DNA from 2 places in the Lysinibacillus sp. FSL L8-0126 genome. Region 2 is predicted to be linked to the other one. Evidence: riboswitches for the same ligand, from Rfam matches in the RefSeq annotation. Region 2 holds a riboswitch; the other holds the start of a gene.
What was found. Region 2 has a riboswitch for FMN ahead of MHI34_RS00905 (ECF transporter S component). Riboswitches for the same ligand answer to the same signal wherever they lie in the genome.

Region 1 (7,679 bases), 290 kb from region 2:
ATATTCATCAGAAGACCCAATACGAACATTGGATACTGGAAAGCTCTCAAATTTAACATAGGATGGTCCATTTTTGATTGACGCAACACAAATAAACATAAGGCAATTACACCTAGTAAAATGGTGCTAAGTACGTTGATGCTTGTCCAACCCAATTCTCCACCGCTACTTACACCATAGACGATGCCACCAAAGCCAATCGTAGATAAGATAATAGACCATATATCTATAGCAAGCTGCTTTCTTTCATTCACATTGGGAATAAAGATAAAACCAAAAATGATCGAGAATAATAAGAAGGGGACAGTAACCCAAAATATCCAGTGCCAGGATAGCGTGTCTAAAATCATCCCTGCTAATGTCGGGCCGAAAGCGGGTCCTGCTAAAATGACGAGACCCATCATCCCCATAGCACTACCACGTTTATTAGCTGGAAAAATCGTGAAAATCACATTTTGCGTTAATGGTAATATAATCGCTAAACCTGCAGCTTGAATAACACGTGCTATAAGTAAGACAGCAAAGATTGGTGCAACAGCGGCAAGTATGGTACCAATTATGGAAAAGAGTAAAGAGATTATAAACATTTGGCGAGTGGTAAATTTTTGCATTAAAATGCCTGTAACAGGTACTAAAATGCCTAATGTGAGAAAATAGCCTGTTGCTAGCCATTGGATAGTTGTGGCATCCACGCTGAAAAGTTGGCTAAGTTCCCCTAGTGCAATATTTAATGCTGTCTCACTAAATAGCCCTACAAAGCCGGCTACTAAGAGAGCAGCCATAATTGGACCTGTTTTTATTTCCTTATTCACTGTAAAAACTCCTTCAAAAATGTTCAACTTTCATAGAATGTATAAAAACAGAATATTCGGAAAAATAAAGTTGCGATGCTTCTACTATTTCATGTTCTGCATTATAAAAAAGTCTATGAAGATATAATCGTGATGTCGATTATCAGCGATCATGATTCCTTTTAGCTAGTACACCTCCGCGATACTAACTGCTCTGTTTTTTACTATAGCAAAAAAAAATTCTCAAATGTAAGTACTAATTTGAGCGATTACTATACGATTTCATCATTTAGACACATTTTTTGAGATAGCATTCATTTTTTGAAGGAGAGGAGGAGATTTGTCCAGACCTCTCACAAATGAGTGATAGGTCTGAACTCTTTTATGAGAGCTTTTCGGTTTTTTCACGTGTTCGAATTAAGTAATAGGCATTGACGGAGGAGGCGATCGGAATAATCAGTGCAATACCGATGCCAGCACAAAAAATAGTCGTCATTTCAGCACTAAAAACCTTGGAGTTGACGATTTCACCAATCGAATAGGAGAGATCTTTGAACCATATTAATAAGCTTAAATAGCCACCAAAGAAAGCGAAGAATAACGTATTCGTATCGGTTCCTAAAATATCTCTCCCGATATTTAAGCCGGATGTAAATAATTTCTTTCTACTAATCGAAGGGTTACGATAAAAAATCTCATGCATGGAAGTAGCAATGGAAATAGCGACATCCATAATTGCTCCAATCGTACTCATAATAATGACGGAGGCACCAATCTGCACAAAATCAACACCAATATAAAGGGAAAAGATGCTTATTTCTTCTGTTGATTCTTCACCAAATCCTTGAATCATCAACTTTTTCGTTACAAATGTAATAAAAAGAAGTAAGACAACAATCGTCACCATAGTAGAGATAAATGCTGTAATGGTTTTACTGTTTGTTTTATTGATATAGAAAAGGCTAATACAACTAATAATTGTACAGGCAACGAACGTTAAGATGATGGGGCTATTTTTAGGGTTGGTCATTAAAAAGATCGTCACAAAGAGCACACCGAAATTTAGGAATAAAGAAAGAAACGAACGTACACCTTGCTTCCCGCCAATTGCGACCATCAATAGACATAAAATAAAAGCTAATAACACAATTACATTCATTCTTGAACCCTCTTTCGATTAATGAAAAATAGAGCAGTATACTGACTGATCGGAATCGTGAGGACAACCCCAATACCACCTGCTAAGGCGCGAGCTAATTCTAAAGAAAGATTCAAGGACAGCGTGAGTCCTAAAGTAGAAGAATTTTTCAAATAGAGAATAACCATCGGTATGGAGCCGCAAAGGTAGGCAAAGAACAAAATACTCGTAATGGTGCCCATAATATCTTTCCCGATTTCATGCCCTGAAGATTTAAGTGCCTTCACAGAAATAGTAGGGTCTTGTTCATATAAAGCAAAGATTGAAGAAGCCATCGTAATAGAGACATCCATGACAGCCCCAAGTGAGCCAATAAATAAGCCAGCCATAAAGACTGTACGATAGGGGCGTGTTAAAAATTGCATTTCTTCATAGCGAAGACCGTTTTCACCAGTTAACCACATCACGACAGAGCTAATGATGAGTGCCATAACGGTTCCTAAAAGTGTAGACACAATAGCTGCATACGTTTTCGTGTTCAAGCCGCTAATCAGTAACAACGAAATGATCGTAAATAGAAGAGCGCAAATACCACTGATGACTAACAAGCTCAGGTTACCATGTTTCACATATAAATCTAACGCGAATGATAAAATCAATGCATTAACAATTAAACTAATGATGGAAAACAAGCCTTGTCTTTTTCCTATAAGGAGTAAGACAAAAATAAAAATCCACGCAATCATGAGAAGGGTTTGATCTCGTTTTAAATCGAGAATGGTCCCAGTTAGCCCTGACTGTGATGCGTGATTATCTATGGAGACAAAGATTTCATTGCCCACACGGTATTCTTGATCGAAAGCTCCAGAGGCGGAATAGTCATTCGTCAAATGGATGGATTGCCCTTTATGTGGTCCATTTTGTATCACGGCTGTAATATGCTGTGTAAATAAATAATCATCATTATCATACATATCTGTCATTGGTTCTGATTCTGCTACATCAGCTTTTATCACCTCAGCAATCGGTCGATCATAAAATGATTCATTATGATGAACGAACACAATCGAAAGCACGCAGCAGAGCATTAATAAGGCATAGAAAATACCTTGCTTCAATGGGATGTTTTTAAAAAATAGCAAGTAAATGACCTCCAAAGTGCTGGACTGAATTGTCACTTGTAAAGGAACGTTTTAGTGAAAGGGAAGTTCCATGCACAGTTTAAATGTTATCAGTTTAATGATTTCGTTTACATTTATCAAGTCATTGTTATATTAAGCTGAAGACTCCCTTGCTGACGAGTGATTAAACACCTGATAACACCATCAAAAAACGCCGCCTCCTGTGGCAATAATATTGCATGTTGCCTCAATGCCTCAGGCGGACGTCACAAACGCGAAAAACCTGGATGCATTGTTGATCTGCTATAATTCTTTTTGAAAAATTTTTAAAAAGAAGGATGGATAATAGAATAAAATAGTGTTATCGTAAGATTAGCTAAATAAAAAATCCTTCAGGGTAGGGTGAAATTCCCGATCGGCGGTGATGAAGTAATTCAAAGTCCGTGAGCGCAAGCTGATTTGGTGCAAATCCAAAACCGACAGTTATAGTCTGGATGGGAGAAGGGTAAAAATGCGAGCTTTTTAAATTGATTGTAATTTAGAAGGTTTATTTTCCTATGCATTTATTACACTACTTCCCACAAGCTTGTTGGGAAGTTTTTTTATTTAGTGCCAATCGAATAGAAGATGTTCTTCGGGGTAGGGTGAAATTCCCAATCGGCGGTGATGAAGTAATTCAAAGTCCGTGAGCGCAAGCTGATTTGGTGCAAATCCAAAACCGACAGTTATAGTCTGGATGGGAGAAGAACAAATGAGATGACAGTCTATGGAAAAAATAGTTTTCAATTAGGCTTATTTGTTGATGTCTTATTACTCCCAAACCCCTTTGCTGAAAGGGGTTTTTGTTTTTTATCGATAGCTAGAGCTAGAGAAGGAGGAGACGGATAAAACTAGAGAAGTGACGGATAGACCTTCGAAACTGATGGATAAGACTTCAAAAGTGAAGGATAGAAGCCTAAATCAATGAAAAGTAGGTGATGGAATGTTTACAGGGCTTGTAGAGGATATTGGCATTTTAAAAGCCATGCAAAGCGATAGGGACAGTATGAAAATAACAGTTCAATCAGCCAAGATAGCAGAAGATGTCAAGCTTGGAGACAGTATCGCGGTTAATGGTGTTTGTTTAACGGTGACATATTTTACGGAACAGACGCTTACGATGGATGTGATGCCTGAAACAGTCAACGCAACCAATTTACAGCAGCTCGTGGTAGGGGATTCCGTGAATTTAGAGCGTGCCATGCCTGCTAATGGGCGATTTGGCGGTCATTTTGTTGCTGGGCATGTGGATGGGGTCGGTAAAATTTTGCGCAAACGTCCAGTAGCCAACGCAGTCTATATCGATATCGAATTGTCAGAGGAACTAACCAAATTTTGCATTCCGAAGGGTTCTATTACGATTGATGGCACAAGCTTAACCCTTTTCCATGTTGACACGAACAGTGTCACGATTTCACTAATTCCCCATACGTACAAAGAAACCGTATTAGGCATGAAGAAGGCTGGAGCGATTGTGAATATCGAAACAGATTTAGTTGGTAAATATATTTTACAGCACCTGAAAAAAGGGCAAGCAACACCAACCATTACGAGAGATTACTTAGCACAACATGGTTTTTAACAACTGAACGAGGAGATGACAAAAGTGCTATATGCAATTGAAGAGGCCATTGAGGATTTAAAGCAAGGCAAAATGATTGTAGTGGTTGATGACGAGGATCGGGAAAATGAAGGAGATCTTCTGGCACTCGCTGAATTCATGACACCAGCAACTATAAACTTTATGGCAACCTATGGTAGAGGATTAATTTGTACACCGATTTCACAGCAGCTTGCACAACAGCTAGATTTACATCCGATGGTTCAGCACAATACGGATAATCACCAAACAGCGTTTACCGTAAGTATCGACCATGAGGATACAACGACAGGAATTAGTGCGTATGAACGAGCATTTACGATACAAAAAATGATTGAAAAGCAAGCGAAGCCGATTGAGTTTCGTCGACCTGGTCATGTTTTTCCGCTCATTGCGAAGGATAATGGTGTTTTAGAGCGAAGAGGGCATACGGAGGCGACTGTCGATTTGGCAAAACTTTGTCATAGCGTGCCAGTGGGTGTTATTTGCGAGATCATGGGCGATGATGGTCATATGCTACGCTTTGAGGAATTGATAAAGTACGCAGCACAGCATGACTTGAAAATGATATCAATAGAGGCACTTGTAGCTTACCGCAGTCAATTGCTGACAACTGAAAATAAAATTTCTATTTAAAAAGGAGAAAGAACAATGGGTCAAACATTTGAAGCACAATTAATTGGAACGGGTTTAAAAATTGCAGTTGTGGTAGGTCGATTTAATGAATTCATCACAAGCAAATTATTGGACGGTGCAATGGACGGCTTAACACGACATGGTGTTGATGAAGCGTCTATTGATGTTGCTTGGGTTCCAGGAGCTTTTGAAGTTCCTTTTATTGCGAAACAACTAGCAGAAACAAAGAACTATGATGCCATTATTGGTTTAGGTACGGTTATTCGCGGCTCCACAACACACTATGATTATGTTTGTAATGAGTCAGCAAAAGGTATTGCCAATGTATCGTTATCAACCAATGTACCTGTTATTTTCGGTATTGTGACGACGGAAAATATTGAGCAGGCGATTGAACGTGCTGGTACAAAATCTGGTAATAAAGGATACGATGCTGCCATGTCTGCCATTGAGATGGCTAATCTAAAGAAAATGATTGGATAATGACCAAATGTTTCTTTGAATATTTTGCACATCCATGGGAAAAATATGCTTAAGTGTATTTATTGAAGGTAATCGTTTTTCATAAATGTACTAATCTGGAGATGGCTCAGTAGGAGATGAGAAGTATTTCATCAATGGAACAAATGATCAATTTGAAAATGTTGAAATCACTATTTCAACGCTCTGCTGATGTGATTTTTCAACAATATAAATTTCAGCAATATACAGTACATTTGATAACTTGTGATGCAATGATCAACGAACAAATACTTCAGACGGTAGTTGTTCAGCGAGTCCAATCCTTATTAAGTGATGTCGCTGATGACATGTTAGAGGAACAAATCGACCAGCATTTACACATTCCCTATTTACAAAAGGTTTTAACGCAAGAGGATGCCATAACAAGAGTCTATAAAGGGCATGTATTATTGTATTTTGAAGAAAATCAATTACTATTTTCTAGTGATATTTCTAAAAAACCGAATCGAGAGCCCGGAGAAACATCGCTAGAATTAGTGGTCAAAGGGCCAAGAGATGACTTTATAGAAGATGTTTTTATTAATATTGCTTTATTAAGAAAGCGTTTGCCCACTAATTCTTTTAGTGTAGAAACATTAGAAATTGGGAGACGTTCCAAAACCACTGTAGCGGTACTCTATATGGATGACATTGTGAATTTAAATATGCTAGAACAAATCCGTCTACAATTACAAAAGATTGATACGGATATTGTTGTCAATGGTGATTTATTGATGGAAGCAATTGAACAAACAGCCAAAGTACTGCCCAGGCATGATTATACCGGGAGACCGGATTTTGCTATGCAGGCATTAATTAGGGGAAGAATACTAATAATGATTGATGGTGTTTCCTACGCATTGATCACACCTACGAATATAATGTTGCTCTTTAAATCGGGTGAGGATAATGATTTTCCTGTCATTGTCAGTTCAATGGAAAGATTGCTTCGTATTGTTGGGATATTAATTAGTATGCTAACACCAGGCTTTTGGCTTGCGCTGACTACGTATCATCAAGAACAACTTCCTTTTCTTCTTCTAGCAACAGTTGTTGAGTCGAGAACGGGATTGCCATTCCCAACGATTCTTGAAATACTAATGATGCTATTTATGTTTGAATTGTTTCGTGAAGCCAACTTACGTCTTCCGAGTGCAATTAGTGGATCAATTAGTGTTGTGGGAGGTTTAATTATCGGAGATGCAGCGATAAAAGCTGGCGTTACGAGCCCTTCAATGATTGTTGTCATTGCAATTTCGAGTATTGCGGCTTTTACATTGGTTAACCAATCATTTGTAACAGCCATGAGTATTTTTCGACTAATCATTATTATAGCCTCTGCCTTTTTTGGATTATTTGGTTTTTTTATTGCAGTATTTTTCATCATCTTATACGCAGCGAATATGCGTGTGCTAGGTGTACCCTATTTAAATTTTAGTGCACATTTGAAGAAGGAAAATCTAAAAAAATCATTATTAAGACTTTCATCAAAGGGCTACAGTAGACGACCTTCCTTTTTAAAGCCACAGGATCGAACACGTACTTCGAATAAAAAATAAACAAATTTCATTGAAGATCAGGTATTGTAGTAGGTACCTGATCTTTTTGTGACTTTTGCTTTAGGAAGGTATTACATTAGCTTATAGGATAGGAAATGAGACATAAAATGTTATTAGTTACCTTTTTAGTTTACTTTCTTGTAAAGGATTATTAAACTATTGGTTACGGTGTGTAATTTTAGTAGAGTTCAAGTAAAATGGATTTTCTGTTTTCATTTCTGTAGGATAATCAAGAAATGTTCACTTTACAAACAAAAAATAGAGTTAATTATTATATAATGATATTCCAGAATA
Region 2 (7,679 bases):
TATTAAAAGTAGTCGATTTAACAAAGCCTTCTAAACAACGTTTTTGGTTAGAAGCCGTGATGTACTGTCTTGTAGTAGTGGTTGGTTTTGTCGCAGTGACATCTACATTCGGTGCTATGGATTATGAGTCTAGCTATAATTATGTGGATAAAGAAGGAACTACTCGTAAAATTATTTACAATTTACCGCCAATTTTCGGTATGAATGAGTATGAAGCAGTTGAAGAACATGGCATGTCACCGCTAGTAGAAATGCCTGCATTAATTAATGCCAAAAAATTAACAACTGTTTTTTGGTCATTATTGGTAGGGTCAATCTTGTATTTATTAATTCGTTTAATTGCTCGTCGTCGAATTAGTGCCATTTTCCAACCACTTGTTAAACGCGTTAATTTGCAATTATTAGATGAAGTTGGTTATCGTTCGGTGCTGATAGGATTCCCTGTATTTACCCTAGGTGCTTTAATTTTTGCGATGATTTGGGCACAAATTGCTTGGAGTCGTTTCTGGGGTTGGGATCCAAAAGAAGTATGGGCTCTTATTACATGGTTATTCTACGCAGCATTCCTACATTTACGTCTATCAAAAGGCTGGGAAGGTCGAAAATCTGCTTGGTTGGCATTAATTGGTTTCGGAATTATTTTATTTAACCTAATTGCTGTTAACTTAATTCTTGCAGGTTTACACTCTTACGCATAACTTGTAAAATAACAAGCCTTTTCGCTGTGGCGAAGAGGCTTTCTTTTCTTTTCAATATGTGTCACACCATGTACAATAGAAGTTAGAGAAAGATTGGAAGAGAGGGATCGTGAAAGTGTCAGAAAATATTTCAGTATTAGTAGTAGACGATGAGGATCGTATTCGCCGATTATTAAAAATGTACCTAGAGCGAGAAGGATACCTTGTTGACGAGGCAGAAAATGGTGAACAAGCGATCGAAAAATCTTTAGAAAAAGAGTATCACTGTATTTTACTTGATATTATGATGCCTGAAAAAGACGGGCTAGAAGTGTGTGCGGAAATTCGAGAACGCGCAGCAACGCCGATTATTTTATTAACTGCAAAGGGCGAGGAAGCGAATCGTGTACAAGGCTTTGAGCTTGGCGCAGATGACTATATTGTAAAGCCATTTAGTCCTCGTGAGGTTGTGTTACGTGTGAAAGCTATTTTACGTCGTTCACAGGCTTTCTCACCAACGACAAATGCCTCTTCTTCAAAAGATTTAGTAGTGTTCCAGCATTTAATGATCGATCATGATGCACACCGTGTAACGGCAGAGGGCATTGAGGTTAATTTAACACCGAAAGAGTATGAATTACTATACTTCTTAGCAAAATCGCCAGACAAAGTATTTGACCGTGAACAATTACTAAAAGAGGTTTGGCATTATGACTTCTTTGGTGATTTACGTACAGTTGACACACACGTAAAACGTTTACGTGAAAAGCTCAACCGAGTTTCTGAAAACGCTGCTAAAATGATTGTGACGGTTTGGGGCGTTGGATACAAATTTGAGGTTGTCAATGAATAGAATATGGAATAGTGTTGTCGGGAAGCTATGGGTAACCATATTGCTTCTCGTTTCATTTGTATTATTTGTTTTCACGGTATTGATGCTTGAATTTCTTCAAAACTATCATATGCAGCAAGCCGAAATATCTTTACGGCAAACAGCTGCAACAGTAGCAAGTATAGTGGATGACAATGAAACAGCGGAATCTACTTCGGAATTATTAAAAGATATCTTACCTACAGGAACCAATGCATTAATTGCAATCAATCATGTTGAAGTATCCTTTGCCATGCAGGAGGGTGTCAACAAAAAAGAAATACAAGAGACCATTTTAGCCAATAAATCGTTTCGAGAAGTATTTCAATCAGATGAACCTATTACGAAAGAAATGATGATGCCTTCTTCGACAGATCAAGAAAAAATGGAATCTTATGTCGTGCTAGGTTTCCCATTAAATGTTGAAAATGCAGTACACGGAGCTGTCTTCATCTATCAAAGCCCAGATGCACTACATAAAACCTCTAAGGAAACAACGAAAATTGTTTTTTTGGCGGCTTTCATTGCATTCGTGTTGACGACATTCTTCGCGTTTTTCCTTTCCTCACGTATTACGTCACCACTTAGAAAAATGCGAGAGTTGGCTTTTGAAATTGCGAAGGGTAATTTTGAAGCGAAAATGCCAACAACTCAAAATGATGAAATTGGTCAACTTGCTGTTGCCTTCAATCAAATGGGCCGTCAATTAAAGCATAACTTAGAGGTCATCAATCAAGAAAATGAACAACTTTCAAATATTTTGACATCTATGACAGATGCAGTTATTACATTTAATCGTGACCTTACAATATTATTAAGTAATCCACCAGCTGAACGACTTATGCAAAAATGGTTCGTCAATAAAGGCTCACAAAGTGCTAAACCTATTCCTCCAGAGCTGTATCATATGCTTGATCATGTGCTAATGTTTGAGGATAAACTAGAAGAGGAAATTGAAATGGATGGTAACTACTATACATTTACTATTAGCCCTCTTTATAGTGGTGACATGATACGTGGCGCTGTGGCTGTTATTCGTGATATGACTGAGCAACATCGCTTAGAAAAACTACGATCCGATTTTATCGCCAATGTCTCTCATGAGCTACGGACACCAATTGCCATGCTGCAAGGATATTCTGAAGCATTAATGGATGATGATTTTATTCAGGATCAGGAAGAACGTAATGAGATTACTAAAATCATTTATGATGAATCGAAGCGGATGGGGCGTCTTGTAACAGATTTATTAGATTTAGCACGCATGGAATCGGGACATATGACGCTGTATAAAGATGAATTACCGATTAATTCTACATTCGAACGTATTACTCAAAAATTTGCACAGGTTGCAAAGGAAAAACACGTTCGTCTATTGTTTGAAAGTGAATTTAATGACGATGCCATGATTAATATCGATGAGGATCGTATTGAACAAGTGCTCACAAATCTAGTAGATAATGCACTTAGACATACGGATGAAGGAGCAGTCACTGTAAAAGTTGAGCAGGAACCAACATTCGCTAAAATATCTGTTCAAGATACAGGGCACGGCATTCCTCATGACGACTTACCTTATGTCTTTGAACGTTTTTATAAAGCAGATAAGGCACGCACCCGTTCAAAAGGTGGTACGGGTCTCGGCTTAGCCATTGCAAGAAATATTGTGAAGGCACACTCAGGTAATATTATGGTAGACAGTGTGCTGAAAGAAGGTACGACCTTCACGTTTTATTTACCGTTCGATTAATAACATGTATTGCTATTAATTGGCTGTAACTTTCACGAATGTAAGACGACAAATATTATAGAACGGGGGTGGAGTGCTTTGAATGACTCCGTGTTCCATCGACTATACGATGCATATCACCAAGACGTGTTCCAGTTTTTAATATATTTAGTAAAAAACCGTACATTGGCTGAAGATTTAGCACATGAAGTTTATGTACGAGTATTGCGCTCATATGATCAATTTGCAGGTAATAGTAGTGAGAAAACATGGCTTTTTGCTATTGCCAAAAATGTAGCGATTGATCATTTTAGAAAGCAGGCTGTACGCCAGAAGCATTCACTTGATTTCTTTGACTGGGAAACGGAACAGCTCCATTCAACCACACCATCACCGGAAGATATGCTACAGGCCAGTGATGAATTTATGCAAGTAGCGTCAGCACTGGAAAACTGTACAGGCGACCAAAAAATGGTCATTATTATGCGCTATTTTCAGGATTTATCGATTGCAGAAACTGCTCAAATATTAGATTGGACAGAAGCTAAGGTAAAAACGACCCAGCATCGAGCCATAAAATTTTTAAGGCAACAGCTACAGCCGATTAGAGAACAGGAGGCGAAACGGCAATGACGCATAAGCCATTTGATGATGAGCAGCTTGAACATGTATTGAACAATGCCCCTAAGCTTTCTGACCACCGTTCAAAAGAGGACATATTAAATCGGTTAATGGCAGATGCTCGCTTGCAGGATAACAGTTACCTTCAAGAAGCGATACAACAACCAAAAGAGGATGAACAAAAGCAAAGCAATTCCTCCATCCAAGAAGAACAAACAACACGATCTAAGCTTCGTAAAATGCCAATTTTTATGAGCATTGCAGCAGTTTTTGCGTTAACGATACTTGTAGGCTCAATGGTCATGAATAATGATGTTGGACATAAAGATCAAGCTAGTACTGCCGATACGGCTACCTATTCTACTTTACAGGAAGATCTTTCTCCAAAGGAGGCTGCTACGCAAGACGAAGCACTCCAATCTCCTATCGTAGCAGAGCATGAGCGCATGTTATCTTTACGGTCATCTGTCTATGAGGAAGATGTGAAAGATGCTGTCGTTTTCCGTATTGGCTTAGCAGGGCGAGATGCGGAAAGTGTACCAATGACGTATGTGATACCAAATGAGCGAGTAGCAACGGATTTTGGAACAGAAAAACCTTCTACTTTACAGATGTATGAAAAATACGCGCCTCAAATAGATGAGAAAGCTAAAGGATTTACTGATTACCATCCTTACAAAGGTGAGCTGAAGGAGAAGGATGATAAGCTTGTCCATGTGTTGCCAAAGGACAATAGCTATGATGTTGCTTCTGCTACTGTCAATGAGTACAAAGGAACTTTGGAGGATACATTCTCTGATTCTGAATATACAGAAGTTGAGATTCAAAATGAAGATGGAACACCTTATGAGTTTTCTCAAGAAGGTGAGCCAAGTCCACCTATGTCATTAACGAACGCCAAGCATTATAATTATTATATATATCAAGATGGTACAGGTGCAGAATATTTATCACCAGATTTCCGTCAAACATTTGCAAATGTCACAGAGGCGCTCACACTGATGAAAAATAAAAATGATGATGTCTATGTGTCGGTTGTTCCTGAAAACGTATCATATACGGTCACAGAGGAAGCAGAGGGTGTAGTCGTTACATTTGATCTTCCGCTTGATTTAACATCAATGGAACCGATTCGTGCCACACAACTGATTGAGGCCATGATGTTAACGGCTGCTAGCTTTGACCAACAATTACGCCTAAATAATGTTGTCCAAGAAAGCTGGGAGGGCTTTGATTTAAAAATGTTTTTACCAAAGCCTGTAGGGCCAAATAAGCAATATATGCCTTAGTCAAAGAAAATAACAATAAGAAATGGAGCATTCCTGTTCGGTGAGGATGCTCCATTTTTTTTACAATGCATACAAGTCTAATAGGTTTTTTGAGCAGAACTATTTACTTTTTGTTGATAATTCTTTATAGTAAAACTGTAGTATAAAATAATAGTGATTCATCTTCGGGGCAGGGTGAAAATCCCGACCGGCGGTAATAGAGTGCTAAACCGTTAATGTTTATTCATTAACTCGAATGGTTTAGGCAAAACTCTTTAGCCCGCGACCTGTGCAAATTTATTTGCATGGCTGACTTGGTGAAATTCCAAGGCCGACAGTTACAGTCTGGATGGGAGAAGATGGAGGTACGATCGTCATTCATTGTTATGAAATGAACTATGACCGAGCGCTTTTTTTGTATGGCTTTTAAAATAGTGCTCAAAAAATAGTTTAGATTGACGCTTATTCGTCATGCCTTTCTCCCTTGTGCTTTTTAATGCATAAGGGTTTTTTCATGCTAACAATTGAAAGATCGTCACCTTTCTTCTTGCGAGATTGAATCAGCAAAGAGGAGAGAGTTTTCTATGAAGAAAAATGTTAAACTTCAATCGTTTATTACGATTGGTATGCTGAGCAGTATTTCGTTTTTATTAATGCTTTTTAATTTCCCAATACCGCCGTTCCCAGCATTTTTGGAAGTGGACTTTAGTGATATGCCTGCATTAATAGCGGCCATCACAATGGGACCTGTAGCTGGTATTTTAGTAGAATTATTTAAAAATGTGTTGGATTGGATTTTCTCGGGTACGCCAACAGGTGTGCCAGTAGGGCATATTGCCAACTTTACAACAGGCATTTTATTTATTTTGCCAGTTAGCTTTATTTTTAATCGTTTTAAAACGACTGCTGGTCTTGTTGGAGGTTTAGCGACAGGAACAGTCGTGATGGCAGTAGGAATGAGCGTTTTGAACTATGTTGTATTTTTACCGATGTACACATATTTCCTTGGTATGGAACCTGTTGTAGGTGACTCCCTTTATAAAATGATCGTCGCTGGAATTTTACCATTTAATATTGTAAAAGGTATTTTATTAACAGCTATTATGGCGTTTTTATTTACTACAATGCGCAAATGGATCGACCGCCAGCGCTCTATGTATATAGCAAAATAATGGACCATAAACCTCGAGTAGTTAGCTCGAGGTTTTTTTTGTGGGAAGAAGTGATGGGACGAATAAAATTAGAAAAAAGTAGTAGAAAATGTTCGTGCTCTAGTGCTTTATTATTATAATCTAGTCGAAGAACACATTTTCATGTAGAATAGAGGGGAGTTTAGAAAGTTTGAGGAGTTTGAAGAGATGAGTGAAAAAAAGGGACAGTGGTCTAGTAAATTAGGATTTATTTTAGCATCAGCGGGTGCTGCGATTGGACTAGGAGCAATTTGGAAGCTACCGTATGTAACGGGGCAAAGTGGTGGAGGTGCATTCTTCCTAATCTTTGTGTTATTTACGTTATTAATAGGGTTGCCAATGCTATTGTCCGAGTATGTTTTAGGGCGTGGTACACAATCGGAGGCGGTAACCGCGTATAAAAAGGTTGCTCCGACAAAAACGGGATGGGCTTGGATTGGCCGAATGGGTGTGCTAGGTTGTTTTTTATTATTAACATTTTATAGTGTTGTTGGAGGTTGGATCTTTATTTACAGCGGGCTAGGTGTTGCTGGCGCTGTGATAGATCCTGCGATTGATCCAGCTGCACTATTTGGAAAAATTATAGGTACACCATGGATTACGCTAGTAGGTTTAGCTTTGTTTACATTAGCTAACGTACTCGTTATTTCATTAGGTGTACAAAATGGTATTGAAAAGGCGAATAAATGGATGATGCCGTTACTCTTTGTGATGTTCATTGTTCTGGTTGTGCGTGCTGTTACATTAGATGGCGCAATGGAGGGAGTGAAATTCTTCTTATGGCCTGATTTCTCAAATATTACTGGTAGGGCATTATTAGAAGCGTTAGGACAATCATTCTTTGGATTAGCTGTAGGATTTTCTTGTCTTGTTACATATAGTTCCTATCTAAAAAAAGATGTCAGCCTTCCGAATTCAGCAGGTTCTGTTGTGCTCTTAACCGTGCTTGTATCATTTTTAGCGGGTTTAGCAATCTTCCCTGTTGTGTTTGCCTTTGATTTAGAGCCAGCCGCGGGACCGGGCTTGTTGTTCATGGTGCTGCCGACAGCTTTTAGTCAAATGCCGTTTGGAGAATTATTTTTAGCGATGTTTTTATTGCTATTTTTATTTGCTACATTAACGTCATCATTTAGTTTATATGAGATTATCGTAGCGGCATTTATGGAACATAGTCAGAAATCTCGTCCGATGTGGACGCTTTTACTTGGTGTAGTCGTATTGATTGCGGCTATTCCAGCGGCACTTTCTTCTAGTGTTTTATCGGATGTAACCATTTTTGAGAAAAGTATTTTTGATGCCACTGATTTTTTAGTGTCGAATATA

Region 1: linked by a shared signal. The riboswitch ahead of ribE (riboflavin synthase) and the one ahead of MHI34_RS00905 (ECF transporter S component) in region 2 are both predicted to bind FMN.

Annotation. Positions count from the first base shown of each region.
Region 1 covers NZ_CP152028.1:4,586,945-4,594,623, reverse strand. The annotation lists gene MHI34_RS22335 (DHA2 family efflux MFS transporter permease subunit) at 1-812, opposite strand, end outside; gene MHI34_RS22330 (YibE/F family protein) at 1,174-1,950, opposite strand; gene MHI34_RS22325 (YibE/F family protein) at 1,947-3,071, opposite strand; FMN riboswitch at 3,435-3,560, shown strand; FMN riboswitch at 3,677-3,802, shown strand; gene ribE (riboflavin synthase) at 4,033-4,671, shown strand; partial or broken gene ribB (3,4-dihydroxy-2-butanone-4-phosphate synthase) at 4,696-5,286, shown strand; gene ribE (6,7-dimethyl-8-ribityllumazine synthase) at 5,341-5,808, shown strand; gene MHI34_RS22305 (spore germination protein) at 5,943-7,385, shown strand.
Region 2 covers NZ_CP152028.1:181,510-189,188, reverse strand. The annotation lists gene ccsB (c-type cytochrome biogenesis protein CcsB) at 1-698, shown strand, start outside; gene MHI34_RS00925 (response regulator transcription factor) at 814-1,530, shown strand; gene MHI34_RS00920 (ATP-binding protein) at 1,523-3,298, shown strand; gene sigX (RNA polymerase sigma factor SigX) at 3,356-3,910, shown strand; gene MHI34_RS00910 (RNA polymerase subunit sigma) at 3,907-5,187, shown strand; FMN riboswitch at 5,344-5,531, shown strand; gene MHI34_RS00905 (ECF transporter S component) at 5,751-6,338, shown strand; gene MHI34_RS00900 (sodium-dependent transporter) at 6,525-7,679, shown strand, end outside.